DNA from 2 places in the Streptomyces sp. NPDC104581 genome. Region 2 is predicted to be linked to the other one. Evidence: predicted binding sites of a transcription regulator. Region 2 holds the regulator's gene; the other holds the start of a gene.
What was found. The regulator HrcA, encoded in region 2, represses chaperone genes, less so after heat shock. The targets are predictions, from matches to a motif close to TTNGCACTCNGNNNNNCNGAGTGCNAA.
Positions count from the first base shown of each region.

Region 1: the regulator HrcA is predicted to act here: its motif matches at 13,373-13,399, upstream of groES (co-chaperone GroES).

Region 1 covers NZ_JBVJNN010000003.1:143,815-159,219, forward strand. The annotation lists gene tsaE (tRNA (adenosine(37)-N6)-threonylcarbamoyltransferase complex ATPase subunit type 1 TsaE) at 1-25, shown strand, start outside; gene ACZ61E_RS03940 (hypothetical protein) at 207-389, shown strand; gene ACZ61E_RS03945 (hypothetical protein) at 462-1,013, opposite strand; gene tsaB (tRNA (adenosine(37)-N6)-threonylcarbamoyltransferase complex dimerization subunit type 1 TsaB) at 1,116-1,775, shown strand; gene rimI (ribosomal protein S18-alanine N-acetyltransferase) at 1,823-2,305, shown strand; gene tsaD (tRNA (adenosine(37)-N6)-threonylcarbamoyltransferase complex transferase subunit TsaD) at 2,298-3,407, shown strand; gene ACZ61E_RS03965 (hypothetical protein) at 3,404-3,655, shown strand; gene ACZ61E_RS03970 (YciI family protein) at 3,793-4,146, shown strand; gene ACZ61E_RS03975 (RNA polymerase sigma factor) at 4,205-5,461, shown strand; gene ACZ61E_RS03980 (SRPBCC domain-containing protein) at 5,521-5,754, opposite strand; gene ACZ61E_RS03985 (hypothetical protein) at 5,817-6,500, shown strand; partial or broken gene ACZ61E_RS03990 (hypothetical protein) at 6,655-7,011, shown strand; gene ACZ61E_RS03995 (hypothetical protein) at 7,202-7,753, opposite strand; gene ACZ61E_RS04000 (hypothetical protein) at 7,750-8,463, opposite strand; gene ACZ61E_RS04005 (Tox-REase-5 domain-containing protein) at 8,537-10,753, opposite strand; gene ACZ61E_RS04010 (class I SAM-dependent methyltransferase) at 10,933-12,207, opposite strand; gene ACZ61E_RS04015 (polysaccharide deacetylase family protein) at 12,298-13,335, shown strand; gene groES (co-chaperone GroES) at 13,549-13,857, shown strand; gene groL (chaperonin GroEL) at 13,959-15,405, shown strand, end outside.
Region 2 covers NZ_JBVJNN010000013.1:125,853-141,257, reverse strand. The annotation lists gene ACZ61E_RS13820 (arylamine N-acetyltransferase family protein) at 1-72, shown strand, start outside; gene ACZ61E_RS13815 (hypothetical protein) at 82-336, opposite strand; gene holA (DNA polymerase III subunit delta) at 406-1,392, shown strand; gene rpsT (30S ribosomal protein S20) at 1,684-1,950, opposite strand; gene lepA (translation elongation factor 4) at 2,152-4,017, shown strand; gene ACZ61E_RS13795 (AMP-dependent synthetase/ligase) at 4,221-6,110, shown strand; gene ACZ61E_RS13790 (response regulator) at 6,162-6,833, opposite strand; gene ACZ61E_RS13785 (SpoIIE family protein phosphatase) at 7,074-9,209, shown strand; gene hemW (radical SAM family heme chaperone HemW) at 9,250-10,482, shown strand; gene ACZ61E_RS13775 (DUF3097 domain-containing protein) at 11,473-12,294, opposite strand; gene ACZ61E_RS13770 (MBL fold metallo-hydrolase) at 12,347-13,066, opposite strand; gene hrcA (heat-inducible transcriptional repressor HrcA) at 13,232-14,248, shown strand; gene dnaJ (molecular chaperone DnaJ) at 14,249-15,382, shown strand.

The DNA.
Region 1 (15,405 bases), on a different contig from region 2:
CGACCTGGCGGCGCTGTTCGCCTGAGCGGGAGTCCGTCCCCGCCGTCCGGAGGCGCCGGGGAGTCCCGCGCCGACCGGGCGTCCGTGCTTTCCGACAAGACGTCGGTAAACTCTTGCGTGTGCCGTGCGGCGCGTGGTCACATGGTAAACGAGATTTGGTTAGGTCTGCCTAACCAAGCTTGCCCCCGGAGCCTCAGGAGGCATCCATGCCGGCATCAGAGAGCACCGAAGCGCGACCGTCGGAGCCGACGGTCCCCTCTGCCGATCCCTCGTCCGTGTCGATGAGCGATCTGCTGGCATCGTGCGCGGCGGCCAGCGCCGTATCGACCCCGCCCGCCGAGAGCCCGGCCGGTGTCCCCGACGGCGGCGACTCCGGGGACGCCGCATAGCGCGCCGTACCGCGTAGCGCCCACGCACGTCCGCCACCGGGCCGACGGGCCACCGGACTGCGGGACTCCGGACTACGGGACCACGACGATCTTCGAACCCACGGTCGCGAACGCCCACATCGCGTCGGCGTCCGCCGTCCTCATCCGCACGCCACCCGTCCGCAGCGCCGGGTCCGGGCTCGCCATCGACCCGTCGACCGCCGCGCTGAACCCGATCGCGACCTGGTCGACGCTCGTGAACCGCACCACGTGCTCGATGTCCACGCCGTCCGACCCCGTGACCTTCTCCGACCGCGACGTGACCTTGTACGTCCCCGGCGGCGGGCTCACCGTGCTCGGCATGACCACGAAGGTCCGCGTCTTGGGCCCCGGCCCGCCCGCCAGCCACACACGCTTCGCGTCCAGCGCGTAGACGACGCGGGGACCGCTGCCCGACTTCGCGGGCACCGCGTGCGCGTCCTTGGTCTTCTCCGGCGCGGGGGAGCCGGACGCCGAGGAGCTGGGCTTCTTCGGCGCCGAGAGCTCGTCCGGTACGTTCGCCGACGCCTGGTACGCGAGGAAACCGACGGCGGCCACGGCCAGCGCGGTGAGCCCGGCCACGAATCCCGAGCTGCTCCTGGACACCTTGATCCACCTCTCGTACGTACGTCTCGGTGGTGACGGTAGCAGCAGGCGGGAGAGGGGACAGGGCGCCGTGCCCGGTGCCGGGAGCCGTAGGCTGTTTGTGTGCTCCTGCTCGCCGTTGATACCGCCACCCCCGCCGTCACCGTCGCCCTCCACGACGGTGTCTCCGTCCTCGCCGCCGAGAGCCAGGTCGACGCCCGCCGGCACGGGGAGCTGCTGCTGCCCGCCGTCGACCGGGTGCTCGCCGGGGCGGGTCTCGCGCTCGGCGCCGTGACGGACCTGGTCGTCGGCGTGGGCCCCGGCCCGTACACCGGACTGCGCGTCGGCCTCGTCACGGCCGCCGCCTTCGGCTCGACCCTCGGGGTCCCGGTCCACGGACTGTGCACGCTGGACGGCCTCGCCCACGCCGCCGGGCTCGACCGGCCCTTCGCGGTGGCGACGGACGCGCGCCGCAAGGAGGTCTACTGGGCGCGGTACGCGGACTCCCGCACGCGGCTGACCGAGCCCGCCGTCGACCGGCCCGCCGACATCGCCGCCGAGCTGGCCGGGCTGCCGGTCGTCGGAGCGGGCGGCGCGCTGTACCCGGACGCGTTCCCCGACGTCCGCGCCCCCGGGCACCAGTCGGCCGCCGCGCTCGCGTCCCTCGCCGCCGAGAGGCTCACGGCGGGTGACACCGACGGGTTCCTGCCGCCGCTGCCGCTCTATCTGCGCCGCCCCGACGCGCAGGTGCCCAAGAACTACAAGGTGGTCACTCCCCGGTGACCGACACGAGCGACGCGACCGGCCCGAGCGCCCCGGCGCTGCGCGAGATGCGCTGGTGGGACATCGAGACCGTGCTCGCCCTGGAGTACGACCTGTTCCCCGAGGACGCCTGGTCGCCCGGCATGTTCTGGTCCGAGCTGGCCCACGCGCGCGGCCCGGCCGCCACCCGCCGCTACGTCGTCGCCGAGACCTCCGAGGGCCGGATCGTCGGCTACGCCGGCCTCGCCGCCGCCGGCGGCCTCGGGGACGTCCAGACCATCGCCGCCGCCCGGGACCAGTGGGGCACCGGGCTCGGCTCGCGGCTGCTCACCGATCTCCTCCAGCACGCCACCGCCTTCGAGTGCGAGGAGGTGCTGCTCGAAGTACGGGTGGACAACCCCCGCGCGCAGAAGCTGTACGAGCGCTTCGGCTTCGAGCCCGTCGGCTTCCGCCGGGGCTACTACCAGCCGGGCAATGTCGACGCGCTCGTCATGCGCCTGTCGTTGCAGGACGGCCCCCACGGACAAGGAAGAACTGAGATCCATGGCTGACGAACCCCTCGTCCTCGGCATCGAGACCTCGTGCGACGAGACAGGCGTGGGCGTCGTCCGCGGCACGACCCTGCTCGCCGACGCCATCGCCTCCAGCGTCGACGAACACGCCCGCTTCGGCGGCGTCGTCCCCGAGGTCGCCTCCCGCGCGCACCTGGAGGCGATGGTGCCGACCGTCGAGCGCGCCCTGAAGGAGGCGGGCGTGAGCGCCCGTGACCTCGACGGGATCGCGGTCACGGCCGGACCCGGACTGGCCGGCGCGCTGCTGGTCGGCGTCTCGGCGGCGAAGGCGTACGCGTACGCGCTCGGCAAACCGCTCTACGGCGTGAACCACCTCGCCTCGCACATCTGTGTGGACCAGCTCGAACACGGGCCGCTGCCCGAGCCGACGATGGCGCTGCTCGTCAGCGGCGGGCACTCGTCGCTGCTGCTCGCGCCCGACATCACCGCCGACGTGCGCCCCATGGGCGCGACCATCGACGACGCGGCGGGCGAGGCGTTCGACAAGATCGCCCGGGTGCTCCAGCTCGGCTTCCCCGGCGGCCCCGTGATCGACCGGCTCGCGCGTGAGGGCGACCCCGCGTCGATCGCCTTCCCGCGCGGACTGACCGGCCCGCGCGACGCTCCGTACGACTTCTCCTTCTCCGGGCTCAAGACGTCCGTCGCCCGCTGGATCGAGGCCAGGCGCGCGGCGGGCGAGGACGTGCCCGTACGGGACGTGGCCGCGTCCTTCCAGGAGGCGGTGGTGGACGTGCTGACCCGGAAGGCCGTACGCGCCTGCAAGGACGAGGGCGTGGACCATCTGATGATCGGCGGCGGCGTCGCCGCCAACTCCCGGCTGCGCGCGCTGGCCGCCGAGCGGTGCGAGCGGGCCGGCATCCGGCTGCGGGTGCCCCGGCCCGGTCTGTGCACCGACAACGGCGCGATGGTCGCGGCGCTCGGCGCCGAGATGGTGGCGCGGAACCGGCCTGCGTCGGACTGGGACCTCTCGGCGGACTCCTCGCTGCCGGTGACCGAGACGCACGTACCGGGACAGGGTCACGCGCACGGCCACGGCCACGACCACGTGCACGAGGTCAGCAAGGACAACCTCTACTCATGACCGTCGCACTGATGTGGGAGGCCAAGGCCGCGCCCGGCCGGGCCGCCGAACTGCTGGCGTGGGCACGCTCGCGAGCGCTCGACCCCGCCCCGGAGCGCCGCGAGACGCTCACCGCCCCCGGCGGCCGGGTCCTGGTCATGACCTGGTGGGACGCTCCGTACGACGCGGAGCTGCCCGAGCTCCCGGCCCCGGCCGGTGAACTCGTCGCCCGCCCGGTGCACCGCTGGCGGTTCGAGACGGCCCAGTAGCGTCCGGGCGCCCGCGCACGACCCCGGGAAGAGACTTCGCACGGATTTCGCGGCGTGTGTCGATCCGGTCCCCGCCCGTTCGACGCAAGGGTGAGAGGCGGGGAACATCCCGCCCGCACGCACACCGAGGAGTCACCATGCCGCGCTATCTGACCACCATCCACCTGGACGAGAACAACACCCCCTCCGACGGCCCCAGCCCCGAACTGATGGACCGCATGGGCGCGCTCATCGAGGAGATGAACAAGGCCGGGGTACTGCTGGAGACCGCCGGGCTCACCCCGTCCGCGCAGGGCACCCGTGTCCTGTGGTCCGGCGGCAGGATCTCGGTCACCGACGGGCCCTTCACCGAGTCCAAGGAGGTCATCGGCGGCTACTCGATCCTCCAGGCCAAGAACCAGGCCGAGGCCGTCGAGTGGAGCAAGCGTTTCCTCCAGATCCACGAGGACGCCTGGACGATCTCGATCCAGGTCCGCGAGATCGGCGAGTAACCACCGGCCCGCGCGGTCGCCCCGCGTTGGCGTCCGCCCGCCCCCGGTGTTCTGATGGGTGGCCGTGACGGCAGACAGCGGCAGCGCGGGCGCGGTGGAAGCGGTATTCAGGATCGAGCAGGCGAGGATCATCGCGGCGGTCGCGCGCGTCGTGCGGGACGTCGGCATCGCCGAGGAGCTGGCGCAGGACGCCCTGGTCGCCGCGCTGGAGCAGTGGCCCGAGTCGGGCGTCCCGGACAGACCGGGAGCCTGGCTCATGGCCACGGCCAGGCACCGCGCCATCGATCTCGTACGCCGCCGGGAGACGTACAAGCGCAAGCTGGCCGAGGTCGGCCGCACCCTGGAGGAGACGGCGCCGCCGCCCGAGCCCGCCGAACCCGACGACATCGACGACGACCTGCTGCGGCTCGTCTTCGTCTCCTGCCACCCCGTGCTGTCCACCGGGGCGCGCGTCGCGCTCACCCTGCGGCTGCTCGGCGGACTCACCACCGACGAGATCGCCCGCGCCTGTCTGGTGCCGGAGCCGACGGTCGCCCAGCGCATCGTGCGCGCCAAACGCGGTCTCGCCAAGGCGGGGGTGCCCTTCGAGGTGCCGTACGGCGCCGAGCGCGCCGCGCGCCTCGCCTCCGTACTGGAGGTCATCTACCTCGTCTTCAACGAGGGCTACTCCGCCACCGCCGGGGACGACCTGCTGCGCCCCGGGCTTTGCGAGGACGCGCTGCGGCTCGCACGCGTACTGGGCGGACTCATGCCCGACGAGCCCGAAGTGCACGCCCTGGCGGCCCTGCTGGAGTTCCAGGCGTCCCGTACGGCCACCCGTACCGGCCCCGGCGGCGCGCCCGTCCTCCTCGCCGACCAGGACCGCTCACAGTGGGACCGGCGGCTGATCCGCCGTGGCGTCGAGGCCCTGACCCGGGCGAACGCGCTGGGCGGCGCCCCCGGCCCGTACGCGCTCCAGGCCGCGATCGCCGCGTGCCACGCGCGGGCGGCCGCGTACGAGGACACGGACTGGGCCGCGATCGCCGCCCTGTACGGACGGCTCGCCGCGCTCACCCCCTCGCCGGTCGTGGAACTGAACCGCGCGGTCGCCGTCTCGATGGCCGAGGGGCCCGAGGCCGGGCTGGCACTGGTCGACGCGCTCGCGGCGGAGCCCGCGCTCAAGGGCTACCACCTGCTGCCGAGCGTGCGCGGGGATCTGCTGGCCCGGCTGGGGCGCGCGGAGGAGGCCCGGTCGGAGTTCCTGCGGGCAGCCGGACTGACCCGCAACGAACGGGAACGCGCCCTCCTGGAGGACCGGGCGGCCCGCACCGGGTGAGCCGGGGCGGGGCGCACCCGATGAGCCTGCGGCCCGCCGGCCGGTACCGCGGGAAGGGCTCACTCCTCGGGCAGCGGCTCACCCGTCTCCAGCAGCGTCTTGAGGCTCGACAGCAGCGCGGGCCAGCCCTCGCTGACGCTCGACAGGACGGTGGAGCCCGGCTGGAAGCCGTCGTGGATCACGGTCAGCCTGACCGTCGAACCCATCGGCTCGATCTCGAAGGTCACCTTCGACCGCCCCTCGGCCGCCGCCTTGACGCGGTACTCCTCGCCGAGGCCGGTCGCCTCGGGCAGCCGATTGGCTGCATGTCAATGCGCGGAGAGACGGTCCGGGGCCGGGCAATAGGCTCGCCCCCATGTCTCGCCGTGTGCCCGCGCTGCCGCCGCCTCCGCCGCCCGTACACCTGCGCACCTGGCCCGACGAGCAGGCGCTGCTCGCCGACCGTGCGGGCGTGCTCGGTCTGCTCGTGGGGCGAAGCATGGGGTTCGCCCGGCTCGCGCAGTTCCTGCTGCTCGTCGCCGGAGCGCAGTTCGGCTGGCTGATGACGGGGCAGGCCCTGCGGGCGCTGGCCGAGGAGGTCGTCGATCCGCTCGGCGTCGTCATGGGCGGGCTGATCGCGGCGTTCGGCGTCGGCGTCATGACCGCCTGCGGGATCGTCCTCGGGCTGCTGCTGCGCCGGGACGGCGCGATGCGCACGCTGACGCACCGGTGGGCGGCGCTGGCGAGCGACCCGGCGCGCGACGCGGGGCTGCGGCTGCCGGGCGTGAGCCTGTGCTGGCTGCTGATCTCGTTCCTGGCCGGGGCGTTCGGTCTGTGGCTGGCCCTGGAGACGCCCGCGAGCGCGCGCCGGGGTCAGGACACGTACGCGGAGGTCTGGTACCTGATGGGCGCGGGCACCCTCTTCTGGATCGCCGGCCTGATCGGCGTGACGAAGGCCGTCGCGCACTACCGCTGGGCCGTCCGGCTGGCCACGGCCAGGACCTCGCCGACCTCCCCGGGAGACCCGGCCGGGACGCCGGGACCGGGCGTCCATCGCTGAAACCGCGAAAATCGTGGTATTTGGGGGACGTGAGTGGCACCTGATGTCCGGATGTGCCCCGAAGTCTCCCCCCGCTCCCTGAGGCCGTTCCTACGCCGCCCGTTCTATCCTGGGTGGAACGCATGCGCCATTTCATGGGGTGAAGGGGCGGCGGATGAACTGGCTGTGGTGGATATTCGTCTTCTTCATGGTCGGTGGCTTCAGCTGGGTCGCCGATACGGGCCGGAGCGCGCTGCGCACCCGGCACGAGCGGAGAGTGGAGCGTCTCAAGCTCGTCGAGGGCGGCCGGCTCGCCCTTGAGGAGTCACACAAGCCGCCGGAGCCCGTCTGCGGGTGTACGCACCATCTCGCCAAGCACGACAGACAGGGCAAGTGCCATGAGCGAGTCGAGGTCGCGACCGCCTGGGACGAGAACAGGAAACCGAAGGCGTACGAGCCGGCGCAGTGCAACTGCCAGCAGTACGTCGGTCCGCAGCCGCTCTCGCGGATCTACGCGGACGACATCACCGATCTGGACACCGCGATCCTGGACGCGCAGCTCAGCGCCACCGAACCGGCGGAGCCGAGGAAGCGGCCCGCGGAGCCGGCGGAAGCCACGGCGCGGTCCACCGAGCCGACGGAGCCGAAGCCCGGGAAGCCGCGCCTGGAGAAGGACGGGGACTGACACCGGACGGCGCCCCTGGGGGCCGTCCGGGGTGCCCTCAGCCGGCCGGGTACCGCTCCGGCGCGCCGCTGACCGCCCCGAACAGCACGACGGGCTCCTCCGCGTCCTGCTGCCCCACCCCCACGGCCACCAGCCGTCCGCCGACCCGCCATGTCTCGATGTCGCCGAAGTAGCCCAGCCCGCACAGGGCCGCGTAGAACGGCGGCACCGGCTCGTCGGCCAGATACCGGTCGGCGTACGCCGTCAGCTCCACGGTCCGGTGCGCGCCCCACCGGGCGTCGAGGGCGTGGACGACGCCCCGGAGTTCGGTCTCGTACGCGTCGAGGACGGCGTCATGGCGCCCGAGGTCCTCGTCCTCGTAGAAATCGGCGCTGACCCGCAGCGCGACGATCGCGAAATCCGCCCCCGACGCGGACCGGGCGGGGTCCGCGCCGTCCGGCCGGGGCGGCGCGTACGGGGCGGTGGCGAGGCGTTCCACGGCGGCGGTCCGCGCGTCGACAGCCGCCTTGAAGGCGAGCGCGTCGCGCCCCGGTCCCTCCGTCTGCCCCGGTCCCCGCCCCGCCGAAGCCTCCGGAGCGCCGGAGGTCACAGCTTCGGCCGGTCCGCCGGGGTGGCCGCCGGGGCCAGCGCCCCCGCGTCCGCCAGCGCCTTGTGCGCCGCGAGCACCGCGTCCGTGGTGGCGCCGACGTCCAGTACGACTCCGCCCGGCCCGGCCGCCAGGCGCGGCGCGGCGAAGTCCGCGGGCACCCGCGCGGCCCGGTTCGCCGACAGGAAGACGGACCAGCCGGCGCGCGGGTGCGAGGCCCGCAGGCCGTAGGCGGACTTCAGCGCCGCGAACAGCTCACGGTCGTGCGCGCTGCCGGTGTCCGCGTCCCAGACCCCGGCCACGGCCGCCAGTGCCTCCGGGAGCCGGTCCGTGAGCGGCGCCGCGCCGTCCGGGGAGCCGGGGAAGAGCAGCAGCGTCGCGCCGAACGGGGTGTATCCGTCCGTACCGCCCGCCCCCACCCTGAGCTGCGCGTAACCGCCGTCCTGCCGCCGGGCCACCACGACGGCCGTGCGGCCGACGACGTCCGCGTCGTCCTGCGGGTTGGCCGCGTCCACCGCCGCCGCGAAGGCGGTGATGTCCCGCGGCACGGCCTCGCCCGGCGTGGCCCCGTCGGTGTCCCACCGCCAGTCCGCCAGCTCACCGGCCGAAAGATCGGTCAGCCGCCCCAGCAGCTCCAGCCAGCGGCCGGCCAGCTCCTCGCAGGACTCGGGCCTGGGACCCCAGGACGCCTTCACGATGGTTTCGCTCGCCATGCCCGTCACTCCCGAGACTCCCGATGGTGCATCTGCCTGTCGCTCCTCGCCGCTTCTCGCCGTCACAGCCCCGTCACGGCTTCCAGGGCGTGTGGACGACGTCCACGTCCACCCCAGCATCATCGAACGCCTTCTGCGCGGCGTCGGCGGCCTGCTTGTTGGAGAAGTTCCACTCGACCGGCTTGCCGTTCGCCACCCGCACCTGGCGCCGCGCCTGTTCGACCCACTTGGTGGCCTGTGCGGGTTCCAGGGTGCCATCCGGACGGACCTTGCCCCCGTAACCGAACTTCGCCTCCTTGTACTTCTGCCCGGCGGAGTCCCAGCCGTCGAAGTCGACGTCGCGCCCGGTGGCCGGGTCCTTCACCGCGTACTCCTTGCCGCGCTTCACCCCCGAGACCTGCTCCTGGAACCGCATCCAGCGCTCCATCGCCGGGCCGTACGCGACCGACTTCTTCGTCTTCCACTTGCCGTCGCCGAGGTCCTTGGAGCCCTTGCGCGGATTCTTCAGATCGCCGTACCAGGACGGCTTCTTCCACTTGGCGACCGCCTTCTGGCCGGCTTCCCGCTTGGCCGCCTGCGCGTCGGCTGCGTCCTTCTTCGCCTGTTCGGCGGCGTCGATCTCCTCCTGGCTCGCACCGTCGCACTTCTTCTCGAACGGGAGGAGTACGGGTACGCCGCCCGCCCGGTAGACCGCCACGGTCCGTCCGGCCGCGTTGACGCCGCCGGTGAGCGAGGGCCGCTCGGTGTCCGGAGCGCCCGGAGCGCCGGGACCGCCGGGGAGCCGGCCGCCGAGCGGGCCGGAGCTGATCAGGCAGCCCTTCTCCGCCAGCTCCTTCGCGGCGTCGTCGGCGTGCTTCTGCGCCTGACTCGCCGCGTCTTCGGCGGCCTTGACGTCGCCCCTCTCCGCGGCCTTGCGGGCGCGGTCGGCGGCCTCGCGGGCCTTGTCGGCCGCCTTGCCGAGTTTCCCGAGCTTGCCCAGCTTCCCGGCCTTGCCGAGTTTCCCGCCTACCTTGGCCGCGTTGTAGCCGGGGATGAAGATCGATCCGACGTTCCACACGACGTCGGTGACCGCCCGGGTCTTCTCGCCGTTGTTCCACCGGTCGCGGACCTCGTCGCCGACGAACATGTCGTCGCCTGCCGTGACCACCGTGTTGACGGACGCGCCGCCCCAGTCGGTCAGGGCGTCGAGGTAGTCGCCCCTGGCCCACTTGTCACCGGCGTCCTTGGAGTCCTCCGACCACTTGTCGCCCAGGCTGCCGCCGTACTCCTTGAGGCCGTCCCAGGTGCCGCCCGGGTCGGTGACGAGGTCCCAGACGCCGGTGACGTCGCCCCAGAGGCCGTCCACGAAGAGGCCCTTGACGACCTGGCCGCCACGGTCGGCCGCGCAGGAGAAGAAGCCCCAGCCTCCGCAGTCCTCGGCCTTCTCCCCGTCGTCCTCGCCGTTGCCGGCCGCGGCCTCGTCGTCCTCCCAGCCGGGCTCACCGGCGGCGCCCTCCTCGCGGTCCTCGTCGGTCTCGACGCCCACCGGGACGGTGCCGCCGTTGTCGTTCCGCGGAGCGCCGGGGTCCCCGGGACCGCCCGGGTCGGCCGGGCCGCCGTCGACGCCCTCCCGGCCGTCGCCCGCCTCGACGGAGTCGCCGTCGGCGCCCGCCGGGCACGCCGCGCCGGTGATCGAACAGACCGCGGACCGCAGGCCGTCGGACACCTGCCCGCCGACGCCGCTCGCCGTGAGCCCGACGATGATCGCGGCCACGAGGACGAACAGCCCGAGGTATTCGAGCGCCGTCTGGCCCCCGTCGCCGCGCCACCTGATGAACCGGGCGAACGAGAACGGCCGGTGTGGCGACCGCCGTTCCGGGTCGAGCCGCAGCCACTCCCGGCTCTCGGGGTGCCACAGGAAGACCAGGATCAGTACCGGCAGGACGAGTTGGGTGAAGCCCTGGAAGGAGCCCTCGGTGATGTTGGAGACGCCGCCCAGAACCAGCCATGCCTGGACGGCGATCAGGGCCCGCCACTCCCGCACGCCGCCGGTCCACAGCCGCCGGGACAGCAGCCAGCCCACCGTGCCGGGCGCCGCCGCCCACAGGGTCAGACCGATGAGTCCGGCGTCCACCGCGTCCGCCGCGGCGGCCGAGAGGAGCAGGCCGACTCCGCCCAGCACGGTGAAACCGAACAGCGCGTGGACCAACCACCGGGCGACGAGCAGCAGTTGAGGCATCTCGCGCCGCCCGGACGGATCGGGCGGCGTCCATGCGCCGTCGTACGCCGGTGTACCCCCGTAAGAAGCCATTTCCCGCCCCAACCACCCTCGCGATACGCGGTGTTCCGGCGGTACGCCTCAAACCGCCCCAACAGGGGAGCTTATGACGGGAACACGCCAGAGGATATGGACGCGGGATGCTGAAACCGTCTCAAACACGTACCAGGGCATGGCGAATCGCGGTGAATGGCAGGTTTCGGGGGCCGGGCTCAGGCCGGGTGGCCGAGAAGCATGGTGGGCGCGCCCGCGACCCGGGTCAGGAAGACCGTGGCCGATTCCCGCCCCTGGAGCTTCATCCTCCGCCGCAGCTCCTCCGGTTCGACGGGCGAGCCGCGCTTCTTGACCGTCAGGACGCCCACGCCGCGCTCCCGGAGCAGGGCCTTGAGCCGCTTCAGGTTGAACGGCAGCACGTCGGTGATCTCGTACGCCACCGCGTACGGCGTCGGGCGCCGTACGTCCGCCGTGATGTACGCGATGGTCTCGTCGATCAGCCCGCCGTCCAGCTCGTCGGCGACCTCGGCGACCAGATGGGCGCGGATGACGGCGCCGTCCGGCTCGTACAGATAGCGGCCGACCTCCCTGACCGGTGGGTCCGGCAGGCCGCGGCCGGTCAGGGTGAGACCGGCGGGAAGCAGTGTGGCGCGCCGGGCGCCGGGCGTGATCGCACCCGCCCGCGGCCCCGGACCGGATTCCGCACCCGGCCCCGGCCCCGTCGCGCGGTGCCAGAGCACCGCCTCCTTGACGTCGCCGCCGTCGGAGATCCACTCGGCCTCGAAGTCGTCGGGGACCAGCTCGTGCGGGATACCGGGCGCGATCTTGATGCCGCCGGCGCCGACCGCGCGTACCGCCTCGACCGCCCAGGACAGCGGCGGCGAGTACGCCTCCGGATCGAAGATCCGCCCCCGGCCGCCGCGTCTGGCCGGGTCGACGAAGAGGGCGTCGGGGGCTGGCGCGGCGGCCAGGTCGTACGCCAGGACGTCCGCGCGCACGACTGTCGCGGGCGGGGCGTCCGGTGCCAGCGTGCGGACGTTGAGCGCGGCGATCTCGCAGGTCACGGGGTCGCGGTCGACCGCCGTCACGGCGAACCCCGCGCGCGCCAGTTCGATCGCGTCGCCGCCGACGCCGCAGCACAGGTCGGTGATCCGGGCCGGGCCGCCGTCCCGCGGGCCGATGTCCCGGAACCGGCCCGCCCGGTGGGCGGCGACCGAGGTGCGGGTGGCCTGCTCGACGCCGTGCGGCGTGAAGTACATGCGGTACGCGTCCCGTTCGCCGAACTTGGCGACCGCCCGCTGTCGCAGCCGGGCCTGCGCGAGGGCCGCGGAGACCAGTTCGGCCGGGTGGTCGCGGCGCAGCCGGGTGGCGAGGGCCAGCTCCTGGGCCGGGTCGTGGTCGCGGAGGGCGGTGAGCAGGGCCTGACCCTCGTCGGAGAGCAGCGGGGCGAGCGACGGTGCGGGGGAGGGGGTGCGGTCGGTGCGGTCGGTCACCGGGCCATTGTGGGCCAGGCGGGGGACCGTCGGCGCTCACCGGCGGTGTCGGCCGGGCGCGCGGGCCGCGCGCTGACAGGATGCGGCGCCATGCAACTAGTACGACAAAACGAAGAAAAGGCCGCAGAGCGGCGCAAGAGGCACACCGGCGGACGGACACGCGCGGTCGCCGCCGTACTCCTGATCGCCGCGCTGGGCTCCGCCTGCGCGGGGGAGTCCGGTGACCGGGGCGGGGGTGACCGCGGCGGCCGGAGCGGGGACGGGGGCGGCGGAGGCGGCGGACCCGTCGAGTCCGCCGCCGCGACGCCGGGCCGGGCGGGCCCCGAAGCCGCGAAGAAGGCCGAGGCCGCGAAGAAGGCCGAGGCGGAGAAGGCGGACGTGAAGAAGGCCGAGGCCGCCGTCGCCAGGGCCCAGGCGGTGCGAGCCGTCGCTGCCAAGAAGTGGAAGCTCGCCAGGACCCCGCTCGCCGCGCCCCCGCCGCCCGCGGTGAAGCCGCGGATCACCACGCGCAAGGGCTTCGAGGTCACGGGCGGCGCGACCCTCCCGCCGGTCTTCACCAGCGTCCCCACGAAGGAGAAGGTCGTCTTCCTGACGATCGACGACGGCGCCGAGAAGGACCCCGAACTGCTGCGCATGATGACCGAGTTGAAGATCCCGTACAGCGCCTTCCTCAGTGACTACGTCATCAGCGACAACTACGCCTACTTCAAGAAGATGCAGGCCCGCGGCGTCTCCCTGCACAACCACACCCTCACCCACCCCTACCTCCCCGGGCTCTCCTACGAGAAGCAGAAGCGGGAGATCTGCGGCCAGCAGGACAGGATCGAGAAGCGGTTCGGAAAGCGGCCCGAGCTGTTCCGGCCGCCGTACGGCAACTACGACGCCGGCACCCTCCGCGCCGCCAAGTCCTGCGGCGTCAAGGCGGTGCCGCTCTGGTCGTCCGAGGCGTTCCCCGACCACATGGAGTGGCGCGAGTGGGACCGGAAACTGCACCCCGGGGACATCGTCCTCACGCATTTCCGCGGCAAGGAGGACTGGAAGGGCTCGATGCCCGACATGATCCGGCACGTCATGAAGACGATCACGGACAAGGGTTACGCGGTGGCGAAGCTGGAGGACTACGTCTAGGAGGCGGCCACCCGATCGGGCCACCGCCGGGCCTCGACTGGCACTCAGCTTGACCGAGTGCTAATCGCGGTCATAGTGTCATGTCTGGCACTCCCCACTGGAGAGTGCCAAATGCGTGGCAGGACAGGTCCGGCACCCGCGACGACGGATCGAGCCCGGTCACGCGACCCAGACAGTTAACCCCGTGAGATCTCCGAAGGGGGAGGTCGGATCGTGACGACCGCCAGCACCAAGGTTGCCATCAAGCCGCTCGAGGACCGCATCGTGGTCCAGCCGCTCGACGCAGAGCAGACCACGGCCTCTGGCCTGGTTATTCCGGACACTGCCAAGGAGAAGCCCCAGGAGGGCGTCGTCCTGGCCGTCGGTCCGGGTCGCTTCGAGAACGGCGAGCGGCTCCCGCTCGACGTTTCCGTCGGCGACGTCGTTCTGTACAGCAAGTACGGCGGCACTGAGGTGAAGTACAGCGGCGAGGAGTACCTCGTCCTCTCGGCTCGCGACGTGCTCGCGATCATCGAGAAGTAATCCTCACAGTCCCGCTGTGAAACTGCGCCCCTGGCCCCCGCATCGCCGGGCGGTCCGGGGCGTAGTTCGTTGTTCGTTCGAGAGGACAAGAGAAAGCTCCCATGGCGAAGATCCTGAAGTTCGACGAGGACGCCCGTCGCGCCCTTGAGCGCGGCGTCAACAAGCTTGCCGACACGGTGAAGGTGACGATCGGCCCCAAGGGCCGCAACGTCGTCATCGACAAGAAGTTCGGCGCCCCCACCATCACCAACGACGGCGTCACGATCGCCCGCGAGGTCGAGCTCGACGACCCGTACGAGAACCTCGGCGCCCAGCTCGTGAAGGAGGTGGCGACCAAGACCAACGACATCGCGGGTGACGGCACCACCACCGCCACCGTGCTGGCCCAGGCGCTGGTCCGCGAGGGCCTGCGCAACGTCGCCGCCGGCGCCTCCCCGGCCGCCCTGAAGAAGGGCATCGACGCCGCCGTCGCCGCCGTCTCCAAGGAGCTGCTGGACACGGCCCGCCCGATCGACGACAAGTCCGACATCGCCGCCGTCGCCGGGCTCTCCGCCCAGGACTCGCAGGTCGGCGAGCTCATCGCCGAGGCGATGGACAAGGTCGGCAAGGACGGTGTCATCACCGTCGAGGAGTCCAACACCTTCGGCCTGGAGCTGGAGTTCACCGAGGGCATGGCCTTCGACAAGGGCTACCTCTCGCCGTACATGGTGACCGACCAGGAGCGTATGGAGGCCGTCCTCGACGACCCGTACATCCTGATCAACCAGGGCAAGATCGGCTCCATCCAGGACCTGCTCCCGCTGCTGGAGAAGGTCATCCAGGCGGGCGGCTCCCGGCCGCTGCTGATCATCGCCGAGGACGTCGAGGGCGAGGCGCTCTCCACCCTCGTCGTCAACAAGATCCGCGGCACGTTCAACGCCGTCGCCGTGAAGGCCCCCGGCTTCGGTGACCGCCGCAAGGCCATGCTCGGCGACATCGCCACCCTCACGGGCGCGACCGTCATCGCCGAGGAGGTCGGCCTCAAGCTCGACCAGGCCGGTCTCGACGTGCTGGGCACCGCCCGCCGCGTCACCGTCTCCAAGGACGACACGACCATCGTCGACGGCGGTGGCGACAGCACCGAGGTCACGGGCCGCGTCAACCAGATCAAGGCCGAGATCGAGTCCACGGACTCCGACTGGGACCGCGAGAAGCTCCAGGAGCGCCTCGCGAAGCTGGCCGGCGGCGTGTGCGTGATCAAGGTCGGCGCCGCCACCGAGGTGGAGCTGAAGGAGAAGAAGCACCGTCTGGAGGACGCCATCTCCGCGACCCGCGCCGCGGTCGAGGAGGGCATCGTCTCCGGTGGTGGCTCCGCCCTGGTGCACGCCGCCAAGGTGCTCGAGGACGGCCTGGGCAAGTCGGGCGACGAGGCCACCGGTGTCGCGGTCGTCCGCCGCGCCGTGGTCGAGCCGCTGCGCTGGATCGCCGAGAACGCCGGCCTCGAGGGCTACGTCATCACCGCCAAGGTCGCCGAGCTCGACAAGGGCCACGGCTTCAACGCCTCCACCG
Region 2 (15,405 bases):
GACCAGGTGCCGCGCGTGAGGACCGAAGGACGCAGGGAAGGACGCAGCTGGACGTCCGGCACGTGCGGTTGAGGGGCGCTCTCACCCCTCGGCGGGCGCTTCGAGCCACCCCTCGTACTCGCCCGCGAAGGCGTCCAGCGCCGCGGGGTCCAGCCGGGACCCCGCGTCCTCGATCACGACCAGCCACTGCGCGTCCTCGGCGTCGTCCTCGCCGGCCAGGGCGTCCCGTACGAGCTGGGGCTCCTCCAGCACGCCGAAGCGGTCGGCGAGTTCGCCCGCGACCTCCTCCGCGGCGTCGCGGTCGGGCAGCACCAGTACATGTCGAACATCACTCACCCGGTCATTCTCCCGTACCGCGGGCGGTGGTCCGGGCGGTGTCGGTGGGCCGTGCGATGCTGGACCGCGATGGCCACCAGGAAGACTTCCCCCGACGATCCGCTCGCCCCTCTCACGCTCGCCGTGGGCCAGGAGGACCTGCTGCTGGACCGCGCCGTCCAGCAGGTCGTGGCGGCGGCCCGCGCCGCCGACCCGGACACGGACGTGCGCGACCTCACCTCCGACCAGCTCCTTCCGGGCACCCTCGCCGAGCTGACGAGCCCGTCGCTGTTCGCCGAGCGCAAGGTCGTCGTCGTCCGGAACGCGCACGACCTCTCGGCCGACACGATCAAGGACGTCAAGGCGTATCTCGACGCGCCGGCCGAGGAGATCACGCTCGTCCTGCTGCACGCGGGCGGACCCAAGGGCAAGGCCCTGCTGGACGCGGCCCGCAAGGCCGGCGCCCGTGAGGTGCCGTGCGCGAAGACGACCAAGCCCGCCGAAAGGCTGGGTTTCGTACGGTCGGAGTTCCGCTCGCTGGGGCGCTCGGCCACCCCCGAGGCGTGCCAGGCGCTGGTCGACTCGATCGGCAGTGATCTGCGGGAGCTGGCGAGCGCGGTGTCCCAGCTCGTCGCCGACATCGAGGGGGCGATCGACGAGGCCGTCGTCGCCCGCTACTACACGGGCCGCGCCGAGGCGTCCAGCTTCACCGTCGCCGACCGGGCCGTGGAGGGCCGCGCGGCCGAGGCGCTCGAAGCCCTGCGCTGGTCCCTGTCGACCGGGGTCGCGCCCGTACTGATCACCAGCGCCCTGGCGCAGGGCGTGCGCGCCATCGGCAAGCTCTCGTCGGCGCGGGGCGGCCGGCCCGCCGACCTCGCCCGCGAGCTGGGCATGCCGCCGTGGAAGATCGACAGGGTCCGCCAGCAGATGCGGGGCTGGACCCCGGACGCGGTGGCGACGGCGCTGCGCGCGGTCGCGGAGGCCGACGAAGGCGTCAAGGGCGGCGGCGCCGACCCCGAGTACGCGCTGGAGAAGGCGGTCGTCACCATCGCCCGCGCGGCCCGCGCCGGCCGCTAGGTCCTGTTTTCGAACCGGCGTCCGGCTCACGGCGGCCGGTACGCGTCCCTCGCCGCGTTGCCGCGTTGCCGCGTTGCCGTGGGGACCGGAGCAGGGGAGCCGCAAGCCGCGTACCTCGTGCCGAAGGCCCCGGTACGGCGTACCGGGGCCTTCGTCGTCAAACCTGGCTGGATCCGCACCCGCGTGGCGAACGCAGTCGTGTGCGAATCCGTAAGACACCGGTCAGGAGCGGTAGAGAGGGCCCGCTGAGTCCGTTCCGGCGGTTGGAATCAAGAGTGAGCAGACAGTCGCTCAGCCCTGGAGGGCGGCAACCTTGGACGCCAGCGCCGACTTCTTGTTGGCGGCGGCGTTCTTGTGGATGACACCCTTCGAGGCAGCCTTGTCGAGCTTGCGCGACGCCTCGCGGACGGCCACGTTGGCCGCCTCGACGTCACCGGCGACGACGGCCTCGCGGGCCTTGCGGATCGCGGTCTTGAGCGACGACTTGACGGCCTTGTTGCGCAGGCGCGCCTTCTCGTTGGTCTTGTTCCGCTTGATCTGGGACTTGATGTTCGCCACGAAATGCCTTTTCAGGTTCGATGATCTTTGAATGAGTGCCCGCGCCGAGACAGCGGAAGACACAGCCGCCCACGCTACCAGTGACCGTCCGACCGGCCCAAACCGGGCGCAGCCCCGTACCCGTGGGACGATGGAGCCTACGTATCGATCCGATGTCGACCCGAGACGAGACGCCGCGCGTCTCAAGAATCAGGACCCTGCGTGCCCGCGACCCCTACCAACGTGCCCGAGCCGAGCCGTACGGACCCGGCGCTGCTCCGTAATTTCTGCATCATCGCGCACATCGACCACGGCAAGTCGACGCTCGCCGACCGGATGCTCCAGCTGACCGGAGTCGTCGACCAGCGGCAGATGCGCGCTCAGTACCTCGACCGGATGGACATCGAGCGCGAGCGCGGCATCACGATCAAGTCCCAGGCGGTCCGGCTGCCGTGGGCCCCCAACGAGGGTCCTGACCAGGGAACGACCCATGTCCTGAACATGATCGACACTCCGGGCCACGTGGACTTCACCTATGAGGTCTCCCGCTCGCTCGCCGCCTGCGAGGGCACGATCCTGCTGGTGGACGCCGCCCAGGGGATCGAGGCGCAGACCCTCGCCAACCTCTATCTGGCGATGGAGAACGACCTCACCATCGTCCCGGTGCTCAACAAGATCGACCTGCCGGCCGCGCAGCCCGAGAAGTTCTCCGAGGAGCTGGCGAACCTCATCGGCTGCCGGACCGAGGACGTCCTGAAGGTCTCCGCGAAGACCGGTGTCGGCGTGGACGCGCTGCTCGACCGGGTCGTCAAGGACGTGCCCCCGCCGGTCGGCGTCGCGGACGCCCCGGCGCGCGCGATGATCTTCGACTCGGTGTACGACTCCTACCGGGGCGTCGTCACCTACGTCCGTGTCATCGACGGCCAGCTCAACAGGCGCGAGCGCATCCGGATGATGTCGACCGGCGCCACCCACGAACTGCTGGAGATCGGTGTCTCCTCGCCCGAGATGACCCCGGCGGACGGCCTGGGCGTCGGCGAGGTCGGCTACCTCATCACCGGCGTGAAGGACGTGCGGCAGTCCAAGGTCGGTGACACGATCACCTCGTTCAGCAAGGGGGCGACCGAGCCGCTGGGCGGCTACAAGGACCCCAAGCCGATGGTGTTCTCCGGTCTTTATCCGCTGGACGGCTCGGACTACCCCGAGCTGCGCGACGCCCTCGACAAGCTCCAGCTCAACGACGCGGCGCTGGTCTACGAGCCGGAGACCTCCGCGGCCCTCGGCTTCGGCTTCCGTGTCGGCTTCCTCGGGCTGCTGCACCTCGACGTGATCCGGGAGCGGCTGGAGCGTGAGTTCAACCTCGACCTGATCGCGACCGCGCCGAACGTGGTCTACCGGGTCGAGATGGAGGACGGCAAGGAGCACACCGTCACCAACCCGAGCGAGTTCCCCGAGGGGAAGATCGACTCGGTGCACGAGCCCGTCGTGCGGGCCACGATCCTGGCGCCCAGTGAGTTCATCGGCTCGATCATGGAGCTGTGCCAGACACGCCGCGGCACGCTCCTCGGCATGGACTACCTCTCCGCCGACCGGGTCGAGATCCGCTACACCCTCCCGCTCGCCGAGATCGTCTTCGACTTCTTCGACCAGCTGAAGTCCAAGACCCGTGGTTACGCCTCGCTGGACTACGAGCCCACCGGTGAGCAGAGCGCCCAGCTCGTCAAGGTCGACATCCTGCTGCACGGCGACAAGGTCGACGCCTTCTCCGCCATCACGCACCGGGACCAGGCGTACGCGTACGGCGTCCGGCTCGTCGCCAAGCTCAGGGAGCTCATCCCGCGCCAGGCCTTCGAGGTGCCCATCCAGGCGGCCATCGGCTCGCGGGTGATCGCCCGCGAGACGATCCGCGCCATCCGTAAGGACGTTCTCGCCAAGTGCTACGGCGGTGACATCTCCCGGAAGCGCAAGCTGCTGGAGAAGCAGAAGGAGGGCAAGAAGCGGATGAAGATGGTCGGCAGCGTGGAGGTCCCGCAGGAGGCGTTCATCGCGGTGCTCTCCAGTGACGAGTCGTCGGGCAAGAAGAAGTGACTCGCCGGTAGGTCAGGGGTCCGGGCCCGCGCGCTCAGGCGCCCGGGCCCGTGCGTCATGCACGGGTCCGGTTCGTTATGAAGCGGCTGCACGCGTCCTCTTACGCACCGGGCGGGTGCCCTCTAGTCTGATCACTGCTCGATGGTTACTCACCAGTTAAACAACAAGCCAGTCGCGCAGCTTTGCGGGGCCCGGAGGACGTCGTGAGCGACACAAAGACCTTGATCGAGAACAGGCCGCCGTCGGTGGCGGCCCTCTTCATTGAGCGCGTGGCGGCGACGCCGGACGCCGAGGCCTACCGCTATCCCGTTCCCTCCGCCTCGGGCGAGGGCCCCGACGACTGGAAGTCCCTGAGCTGGGGCCAGGCCGCGGGGCGCGTGTACGCGGTGGCGGCCGGTCTGATCGCGCTCGGCGTACGTGCCGAGGAGCGCGTCGCGCTCGCCGCCGCCACCCGTGTCGAGTGGATCCTCGCCGACCTCGGGGTGATGTGCGCGGGCGCCGCGACCACGACGGTCTACCCCTCGACCAACGCCGACGAGTGCGCGTACATCCTCGCCGACTCCGGGAGCCGGGTCCTGATCGCCGAGGACGCCGCCCAGCTCGCCAAGGCGCGTGAGCGCCGGGCCGAGCTGCCCGACCTCGCCCATGTCGTGGTGATCGAGACGGCGGACGCGAAGCCCGCCGACGGCGACCCGGAGGGCTGGGTGCTCTCGCTCGCCGAACTGGAGGAGCGCGGGACGAAGTACCTCCAGGAGCACCCCGGTGTCGTCAAGGAGCGGGTCGGCGCGATCACGGCCGAGCAGCTCGCCACCCTCATCTACACCTCCGGCACCACGGGCCGCCCCAAGGGCGTGCGGCTGCCGCACGACAACTGGTCGTACATGGCGAAGGCCATCGCCGCCACCGGGCTCATCACCAGGGACGACGTGCAGTACCTCTGGCTGCCGCTCGCGCACGTCTTCGGCAAGGTGCTGACCTCCGGCCAGATCGAGGTCGGTCATGTCACCGCCGTCGACGGGCGCGTCGACAAGATCATCGAGAATCTGCCCGTGGTGCGGCCGACCTACATGGCGGCGGTGCCCCGCATCTTCGAGAAGGTCTACAACGGGGTCGCGGCCAAGGCGCGGGCGGGCGGCGGCGCGAAGTACAAGATCTTCCAGTGGGCCGCCGGTGTCTCGCGCGAGTACGCGAAGGCCGGCCAGGACAACTTCCGCCACACCGGCACCGCTTCGGTGCCCTTCACGCTCCGCGTCAAGCACACCGTCGCCGACAGGCTCGTCTTCGCCAAGCTCCGCGACGCGTTCGGCGGACAGCTGCGCGCCGCGATCTCCGGATCCGCCGCGCTCGCGCCCGACATCGGCTTCTTCTTCGCCGGCGCCGGAATCCACATCCTGGAGGGCTACGGCCTGACGGAGTCGAGCGCCGCGAGCTTCGTCAACCCGGGCGAGGCGTACCGCACCGGCACCGTCGGCAAGCCGCTGCCCGGCACCGAGGTCCGCATCGCCGACGACGGCGAGATCATGCTGCGCGGCCCCGGCATCATGGACGGCTACCACGGACTGCCCGAGAAGACCGCCGAAGTCCTCGAATCCGACGGCTGGTTCCACACCGGGGACATCGGCGAGCTGTCGGTCGACGGCTATCTGCGGATCACCGACCGCAAGAAGGACCTGATCAAGACCTCCGGCGGCAAGTACATCGCGCCGGCCGAGGTCGAGGGCCAGTTCAAGGCGGTGTGCCCGTACGTCTCCAACATCCTGGTGCACGGCGCCGACCGGAACTTCTGCACCGCGCTCATCTCGCTGGACGAGGCCGCGCTGCTCGGCTGGGCCGCCGAGAACGGTATGGAGGGCGCGTCGTACGCCGACGTGGTCGCGTCGCCGCGGACCCAGGAACTGGTCGACGGCTATGTGAAGCAGCTCAACGAGGGGCTTCAGCGCTGGCAGACGATCAGGAAGTTCCGGCTGCTGCCGCGCGACCTGGACATCGAGCACGGCGAGCTGACGCCCAGCCTGAAGCTCAAGCGGCCCGTCGTGGAGCGCGAGTACAAGCACCTGCTGGACGAGATGTACGCCGGAGCGCGGGAGGCGTAGAGGCATCTACGCGTCGTACATGAGTACGCGGGCGGGGCTGTCGGCCGGGAACTACGGCTGAGGGCTCCGTCCGCGGCGTAATTCCCGCAGTATGTTGTCCAGCCCGGCCACATGGCCGCGCAGCGCCGCCAACTCGCCGGGCCCGCGCAGGGTCTTCGCGTCGCCGTCACCCTCGCCGGCACCGCCGTCCGCGTCGTCGCCCTCCGCGCCGAGCAGGGACCCGATGGCGGAGAGCCGCCGGGCCATCTCCGCGAGCTGTACGTGATCACGCGCGAGCAGGACCTCCAACTGGCGGTTCTTGCGGTGGAGTTCGAGGAAGACGGTCGCCTTCGCGCGCAGCACCCACGGATCGAACGGCTTGGGGATGAAGTCGGCGGCCCCCGTCGCGTAGCCGCGGAACGTGAAGCCGCTGTCGGGATCGCTCCCGGTCAGGAAGATGATCGGGACGTCCTTGGCCTGATCGAGGCGCTTGATGCCGGCCGCGGTGTCGAAACCGTCCATGCCCGGCATCCGAACGTCCAGCACGACCAGGGCGAACCGCTCGCGGCGCAGCGCCCGTATCGCCTCCTCGCCCGAACGGGCCCGTACCAGCGGCACGTTGAGCGATGCCAGCACCGCTTCCAGGGCGAGGAGATTCTCCTCCATGTCGTCGACGAGGAGGATGCCGGCGCGGTCGGTGACCGGTGTGTCGGCGGGCGGTTCGGTGGGTATCGGGTTGCTCATCGTGAGTGGCGTCCGAGTGCGTGATGGCCGGGTGCGGGGGAATCCGGGGTACGGGGTGAGGGAGGGCGCGGCGGCCGGGGAAGTGGTTCCGAGCTCCGTTCTTCGTTCACTTCTTCGCCCATTTTCGACGACTCGACGCTTATGGGCACGCTCAGTCTGTCACTCTGTCCGGGTGGTGAGCGGCGCAACGAGGGAAACGACCAGGAGCCGCACGTGGGGCCTATAGGGGACTGTGGGAACGTGGGCGATCCGCAAGAGCCGAATCCGGCTCGGAGCCGGACGTTCAGGAACGACGAGCGACGCACGGCACGCACCAGCCTGCCGGGGAATCCGCTCGCCCCGTCCGCCGCGCGCCGCTTCGTGCGCGCGGCGCTCGCCGAGTGGACCAGCCTCGGGCTGCTCGCCACCTGTGCCCTGTGCCAGGGCGACGAGGCGTGCCCGCCGGGCGGGCACAGCACGGACGGACTGGCCGACGACGCCGTGCTGATCGTCGACGAACTGGTCACCAACGCGGTCGTGCACGCGGGCACCAACGTGGAACTGCTCTGCCGGCTCGAAGCACCCCGTGAGGTGGAGGAGAGACCCGACGACGAGAGCGCGGCCGAGCGGGAGCCCGCCGCCCTCGTCATCGAGGTGTCCGACCACCACCCCGCCCGCTCGGTGCGCAGCGACGCGCACGGCCCGGCCGGCGGCGGCTCCCCCGAGTACGGCCGGGGCCTCCAGCTCATCGCCGCCCTCACGGAACGCTGGGGCATCACCTACCGCACCGGCCTCAAGACCGTCTGGGCCCGTCTCCCCCTCGACGGGCCGACCGCCGACGACCCGGCGGTCGGCGCCGACGACGCGGCGGCGGGAGCCGCCGGAGTCGTCGGCGAACCCGCGCTCCGGCGCGGACTGCGCGCCGCCGAGATCATCGCCCCCGCCCCGCGCGGAACGGCGCGCGAGGATCCCGACTGGATCAGCCGGGGCGCCCTCTCCTTCCTCGCCGAAGCCTCCGACCTGCTGGCCGGACAGCTCGACGAGGACCTGGTCGCGGCACTCGCCGGTCAGCTGCTCGTGCCCCGGATCGCCGACTGGTGCGCGATCTGGCTCGACGGCGAGGGCGAAGGCCACGGCAGGGCGGGCGCCGCACCGCGACTGGCCCGCGTCTGGCACGCCGACGAGTCCCGCATCGAGATCCTGCGCACCCTCTTGGAGAAGGAGCCGCCCCGGCTGCTCGACTCCCCGGACGCCCAGGACACGACGGGTTCGAGCCCAGGGCGGAACGTTCCTGTGCCCGTCCCCTGGCCCGGTTCGGGCCAGACCGGCGCGCACGACGGCGCCGCCGTCTCCTGCCGGCTCGTCGCCAACGGCCGCCCCCTGGGCACCCTCGTCCTCGGACGCCGGCGCCTGGCGCGGATGCCCGACGAAGTGATCGCGCTCATCGAGGACTTCGCCCGCCGGGTCGGCCTCGCGATCGGCGCCGCCCGCCGCTACACCCGGCAGGCCACCATCAGCCGCATCCTGCAACGCGGCCTGCTGCCCAGCCAGGTCGCCCGGATCCCGGGTGTCGAGAGCCACCTCGTGTACGAGCCCGCCGACGACGGAGTGGTCGGCGGCGACTTCTACGACGTCTTCCCCGCGCCGCCCGGCGGACGCTGGTGCTTCATGCTCGGCGACGTCCAGGGCAGCGGCCCCGAGGCCGCCGTCGTCACCGGACTGGCCCGCCCCTGGCTGCGGCTCCTGGCCCGCGAGGGGTACCGCGTCGGCGAAGTCCTCGACCGGCTCAACAGGCTCCTGCTGGACGACGCGATGGAGGCCGCCGAGGCCGCGGCGCTGATGGTCGCCGTGGCCGGCGGACAGGACCTCTCCGGCGGCGAGAACGGGCTCAGCGACCTGGGCCCGCTCGGTGACATCCAGGACATCGGCAAGAGCCTCGACGACGGCCGGGGCGCCGGGCTCGCCGACGGTGGCCAGTCCCGGTTCCTCTCCCTGCTCTACGGCCAGCTGGAGCCGCTGCCCGGCACCGGCGGCGGCGCCCGCTGCACCCTCGCCAGCGCCGGCCACCCCCTGCCGCTGCTGCTGCGGCCCGACGGGACGGTACGGGCGGCCGCCGAGCCGCAACTGCTCCTCGGGGTCGACGAGCACGTCGCCTACGAGAGCCTCAGCTTCGACCTGGCCTCCGGGGACACGCTCCTGTGCGTCACCGACGGCGTCACCGAGCGCCGCTCGGGACGGCTGCTCCTGGACGACGACGACGGCCTCGCCGCGATCCTCGCGGGCTGCGCGGGACTGAGCGCGCAGGGCGTCGCCGAGCGGATCAGACGCGCCGTGCACGACTTCGACCCGAGCCCGCCCTCGGACGACCTGGCGATGCTGGTGCTGCGCGCGGTGTGAGGCGCGCCGGCGCACCCGCGAGGTGCGGGACACTGGGGGCATGCCTTCCGCACTGCCCGACGGTGACCCCATGCCCGAGACCGGCGCGCTGCCCCCGCACGCCCTCCAGGGCGCCGCGGACCGGCCGCTCGGGTTCTATCTCCACGTGCCGTACTGCGCCACCCGCTGCGGCTACTGCGACTTCAACACCTACACGGCGACCGAGCTGCGCGGCTCGGGCGGCGTACTGGCCTCCCGCGACAACTACGCCGACACCCTGACCGACGAGATCCGGCTCGCCCGGAAGGTACTCGGCGACGACCCCAGGCCCGTCCGCACGGTCTTCGTCGGCGGCGGTACGCCCACGCTGCTGGCCGCGTCCGACCTCGTACGGATGCTGGGCGCCGTACGCGAGGAGTTCGGCCTCGCCGACGACGCTGAGGTCACCACCGAGGCGAACCCGGAGTCCGTCGACCCGGCGTACCTCGCGGAGCTGCGCGACGGCGGCTTCAACCGGATCTCCTTCGGTATGCAGAGCGCCAGACAGCACGTCCTGAAGGTGCTCGACCGTACGCACACCCCCGGGCGGCCCGAGGCGTGCGTGGCCGAGGCCCGCGCGGCCGGGTTCGACCACGTGAACCTCGACCTGATCTACGGCACGCCCGGCGAGAGCGACGACGACTGGCGCGCCTCGCTGTCGGCGGCGGTGGGCGCCGGGCCCGACCACATCTCGGCGTACGCGCTGATCGTCGAGGAGGGCACGGGGCTGGCCCGGCGCATCCGGCGCGGCGAGATCCCGATGACCGACGACGACGAGCACGCCGACCGCTATCTGATCGCGGACGAGACGCTGGCGGCGGCCGGGTTCTCCTGGTACGAGGTCTCCAACTGGGCCACCACCGACGCCGGGCGCTGCCTGCACAACGAGCTGTACTGGCGCGGCGCGGACTGGTGGGGCGCGGGGCCGGGCGCCCACAGCCATGTCGGCGGGGTCCGGTGGTGGAACGTGAAGCACCCCGGGGCGTACGCGGCGGCGCTGGCGGAGGGGCGGTCGCCGGGGGCGGGCCGGGAGGTCCTCACGGCGGAGGACCGGCGCGTGGAGCGGATCCTGCTGGAGCTGCGGCTGTCCGACGGTGTGGAGCTGTCGCTGCTGCGGCCGGCCGGGCTGGCTGCGGCGGGGCGGGCACGGTCGGAGGGGCTGCTGGAGGCGGGGCCGTACAGGGAGGGGCGGGCGGTGCTGACGCTGCGGGGGCGGTTGCTGGCGGACGCGGTGGTGCGGGGGCTGGTGGACTGAGTCCGCCCCTGCGGGCCGGCGGCCGGGTTGGCCTCAATCGCCGGCCGGGCTGGTGCCCTCCGGGTGTCCTCCCGGTCCGGGGGCGGGTGGCCTCCCGGCGGGGTGCGGGGTCTGGGGTTTGGGTTGCGGTTGTGGGTGTGGGTTGGGGTGCGGGGTCTCCGGAGGTGCATGTCCGGACGGCGTGATTTACGGCGCGTGCCCCGTTCGTTGGACCCGTTGACCCGGGTTGTTCACGCGCCACAAATCAGCCTGAGTGTCCGAACACGCACCTCCTGCGACCCCGCCCCCCTTACGCCGTCACTCGCGACGGTCACCGACCCCCGGTCCGCCCTCCTGCGGCGTCACGAGGCCGGCACGGCCCGGGGTCGCCTCCGGCGGGCGATCCTGGCGGTCACCGGCCACGGTCCCCGTGAGGGGACTCGCAGAGGCCGCCCCCGGGTCCGCCGCCGTCACCCGTAACGGTCACCGTCACCGTGTGCCCCTCCTGCGGCGTCACGACAGCGGTACGGCCCCGGGGTCGCCTCCGGCGGGGTGATTCCGGTGGTCATTGACCCCAGCCCCCGTCTCCGTCTGTCGCGGGTGATCTTGGCGGTGGCCTGCCCCGGTCCGCTTCGCGCCGTGAGGGCACCGGCACGTGCCGCCCCCGTTTCCACCTCCCGCAGGCGGTCCCGCCTCCCGCAGAGACAGGTCGTCCCTCTTCCCGCGGGGGGAAGGGGGACGCGCAGGGGTCGTGGTCGGACACTTGGGCTGATTTGTGGTGCGTGGACAGGGTGGGTCGTCGGGTCCAACGAGCGGTGCACGCGCCGTAAATCACGCCGTCCGGGCATGACCCCGGAGCGGCACCCGGGCACCGGCCCGCACCACCGAAGCCCGGCCGGCGATTGAGGCCACCCCGCCCCGGCCCGAAGAGGCGGCACCTCGGCCCCGGAAGCGGGCCCCGGGCGCCAGCCCGCACCACCCCACCCCACCGGCGCCCCGCAACCAGCCGCACTACAACCCCGGCTCCGTCACGAAATCGATCAGTTCCTCCACCCGGCCCAGCAACGCCGGCTCCAGGTCCCTGAACGACCGCACCGAGGACAGGATCCGCTGCCACGCCGCACCGGTGTTTTCCGGCCAGCCCAGCTCGCGGCACACCCCCGTCTTCCAGTCCTGCCCCCGAGGCACCGTCGGCCACGCCGGGATGCCGACCGACGACGGCTTCACCGCCTGCCAGACGTCGATGTACGGGTGGCCCACGATCAGGACGTCGTCCCCGGTGACCCGCTCCGCGAGGCGGGACTCCTTGGAGCCGGGCACCAGATGGTCGACCAGCACACCGAGGCGCGCGTCCGCCGCCGGGCCGAACTCCGCGACGATCGCCGGGAGATCGTCGATGCCCTCCAGATACTCCACGACCACGCCCTCGATCCGCAGGTCGTCGCCCCAGACCCGTTCCACCAGCTCCGCGTCGTGCCGCCCCTCCACATAGATGCGCCCCGCACGGGCCACCCGGGCGCGGGCGCCCGGGACGGCGACCGAGCCGGAGGCCGTACGGGTGGGGCGGACGGGACCGCCCGCGGTGGGCCGGACCAGGGTGACGACCTGGCCTTCGAGCATGAACCCCCGCTCCACCAGCGGGAACACCCGGTGCTTGCCGAAGCGGTCCTCCAGCGTGACCGTCGGCCCCTCGGCGGTCTTCTCGCAGCGGATCACCGCGCCGCAGAAGCCGGTCGACACCTCCTCGACCACCAGATCCGGTTCCGCGGGCACCTCGGGCACCGGCTTCGAACGCTTCCAGGGCGGGGTCAGATCGGGGCTGTAGCTGCGCATCCGCCGACGATATCGGGGCCGGCGCCACCCCGCGCGGATACCCGCGGGGTGGCTACGCCGTGCCGAAACGCGCCGCCAGTCGGTCCCGCTGCGCCCGTACGAACGCCGCGTCGACGGTCGCGCCGTGGCCGGGAACGTACAGCGCGTCCTCGCCGCCCAGCGCCAGCAGCCGGTCCAGCGCGGCCGGCCAGCGTGAAGGGATCGCGTCGGAGCCGGCCTGCGGTTCGCCCGACTCCTCGACCACGTCGCCGCAGAAGACGACCTCGCGTTCGCCGGGGACGAGCAGCGCGAGATCGTGCCCCGAGTGGCCCGGCCCGACATTGGCGAGAAGTACCTGCCGTCCGCCGAGATCGAGCGTCGACTCGCCGGACACCTCGTGCTGCGGCCCGACCAGTACGTCCACGGCCTCGGTCGCGTCGGCGACGGCCACCCCGTGCCGTACGGCGGAGGCGCGCAGGCTGTCGCGGTCGCGCGGGAGCAGCTCCGCCATGCCGACCGCGCCGTACACCCGCGCCCCGGAGAACGCGGCCGTCCCCAGGACATGGTCGAAATGGGGATGGCTGAGCACGATGTGCGTGACGCGCCGGCCGCAGAGCGCCTGCGCCTGCGCGCGGATCTCGGCGCCCTCACGGAGCGTCGAGCCCGTGTCGTACAGAAGTACGGCGTCCTCACCCATGACCAGCCCGACCGTCGCATCCCAGCCAGGGAGCCTGCGTCTGCCGACTCCCGGTGCGATGCGTTCCCACCCCTGCTCTTCCCAACGGACGTTCATACGGCGACGCTATCGGTGGGGACGGCGGTGCCGCGCGCGGTAGCGTGACCGGTCGGCCTTGCTAGGGGCGTACCTCACGGCCGTACACTGGCCCGGGGAATGCTGGCACTCCAACGCACCGAGTGCCAAGCCGGATCCGAGGAACCAGAGCTGGAGGTGTGCGCGATGCTGAGCGAACGCAGGCTTGAGGTGCTGCGCGCCATCGTCCAGGACTATGTCGGCACGGAGGAGCCCGTCGGCTCCAAGGCGCTGACCGAGCGGCACAAGCTCGGTGTCTCCCCGGCCACTGTCCGTAACGACATGGCCGTCCTGGAGGACGAGGGCTTCATCGCCCAGCCCCACACGAGCGCGGGGCGTATTCCGACGGACAAGGGCTACCGCCTCTTCGTCGACCGGCTCGCGGGCGTCAAGCCCCTGTCGGCGCCGGAGCGCAGGGCCATCCAGAACTTTCTCGACAGCGCCGTCGACCTGGACGACGTGGTGGGCCGTACGGTGCGGCTGCTCGCGCAGCTGACCCGGCAGGTCGCGGTCGTGCAGTACCCCTCGCTGACGCGCTCGACGGTGCGCCACGTGGAGCTGCTCTCGCTGGCCCCCGCGCGGCTGATGCTCGTCCTGATCACCGACACCGGCCGGGTCGAGCAGCGCATGATCGACTGCCCGGTGCCGTTCGGCGAGACCTCGCTGGCGGACCTGCGGGCCCGGCTCAACGCCCGGGTCGTCGGCCGCCGTTTCTCGGACGTGCCGCTGCTGGTGCAGGAGCTGCCCGAGTCCTTCGACCTGGAGGACCGGGGCACGGTGACCACCGTCCTGGCGACGCTGCTGGAGACGCTGGTCGAGGAGACGGAGGAGCGGCTGATGATCGGCGGGACCGCCAATCTGACGCGCTTCGGGCACGACTTCCCCCTGACGATCCGGCCGGTGCTGGAGGCACTTGAGGAGCAGGTCGTGCTCCTCAGGCTGCTCGGCGAGGCCGAGGACTCGGGCATGACCGTACGAATCGGGCACGAGAACGCCCACGAGGGCCTCAACTCCACGTCCGTCGTCGCGGTCGGCTACGGTTCGGGCGACGAGGCAGTCGCCAAACTCGGCGTGGTCGGACCGACCCGCATGGACTACCCCGGAACGATGGGAGCGGTACGCGCAGTGGCACGTTACGTCGGACAGATCCTGGCGGAGTCGTAAGTGGCCACGGACTACTACGCCGTACTCGGCGTACGCCGCGACGCGTCGCAGGACGAGATCAAGAAGGCATTCCGCAGGCTCGCCCGCGAGCTGCACCCGGATGTCAATCCCGATCCCAAGACGCAGGAGCGCTTCAAGGAGATCAACGCCGCCTACGAGGTGTTGTCGGACCCGCAGAAGAAGCAGGTCTACGACCTCGGCGGCGACCCGCTCTCGCAGGCGGGCGGTGGCGCGGGCGGATTCGGGGCCGGTGGCTTCGGCAACTTCTCCGACATCATGGACGCGTTCTTCGGGACGTCGCAGCAGCGTGGCCCGAGGTCGCGGACGCGGCGCGGCCAGGACGCGATGATCCGGCTGGAGATCGACCTCAACGAGGCGGCCTTCGGCACCACCAAGGACATCCAGGTCGACACGGCGGTCGTCTGTACGACCTGCTCGGGCGAGGGCGCCGCACCCGGCACCTCCGCGCAGACCTGTGACATGTGCCGCGGCCGTGGCGAGGTCTCCCAGGTCACCCGGTCCTTCCTGGGCCAGGTCATGACATCGCGGCCGTGTCCGCAGTGCCAGGGCTTCGGTACGGTCGTGCCGACCCCCTGCCCCGAGTGCGCCGGCGACGGCCGCATCCGCTCCCGCCGCACGCTCACGGTCAAGATCCCGGCAGGCGTCGACAACGGCACCCGTATCCAGCTCTCCGGTGAGGGTGAGGTCGGCCCCGGCGGCGGGCCGGCCGGCGATCTGTACGTTGAGATCCACGAATCGCCGCACGCGGTGTTCCAGCGGCGCGGCGACGATCTGCACTGCACGGTGACGATCCCGATGACCGCGGCGGCGCTGGGCACCCAGTGTCCGCTGGAGACACTGGACGGCGTCGAGGACATCGACGTACGGCCGGGCACCCAGTCGGGCCAGTCGATCCCGCTCCACGGGCGCGGCATCACGCATCTGCGCGGCGGCGGCCGGGGCGATCTGATCGTCCATGTCGAGGTCATGACGCCGTCGAAACTCGACCCGGAGCAGGAGCGGTTGCTGCGCGAGCTGGCGAAGCTCAGGGGCGAGGAGCGGCCCACCGGCCAGTTCCAGCCGGGCCAACAGGGGCTGTTCTCCAGGCTGAAGGACGCGTTCAACGGCCGCTAGGCCGTGTCTGACAATTCCCGCCT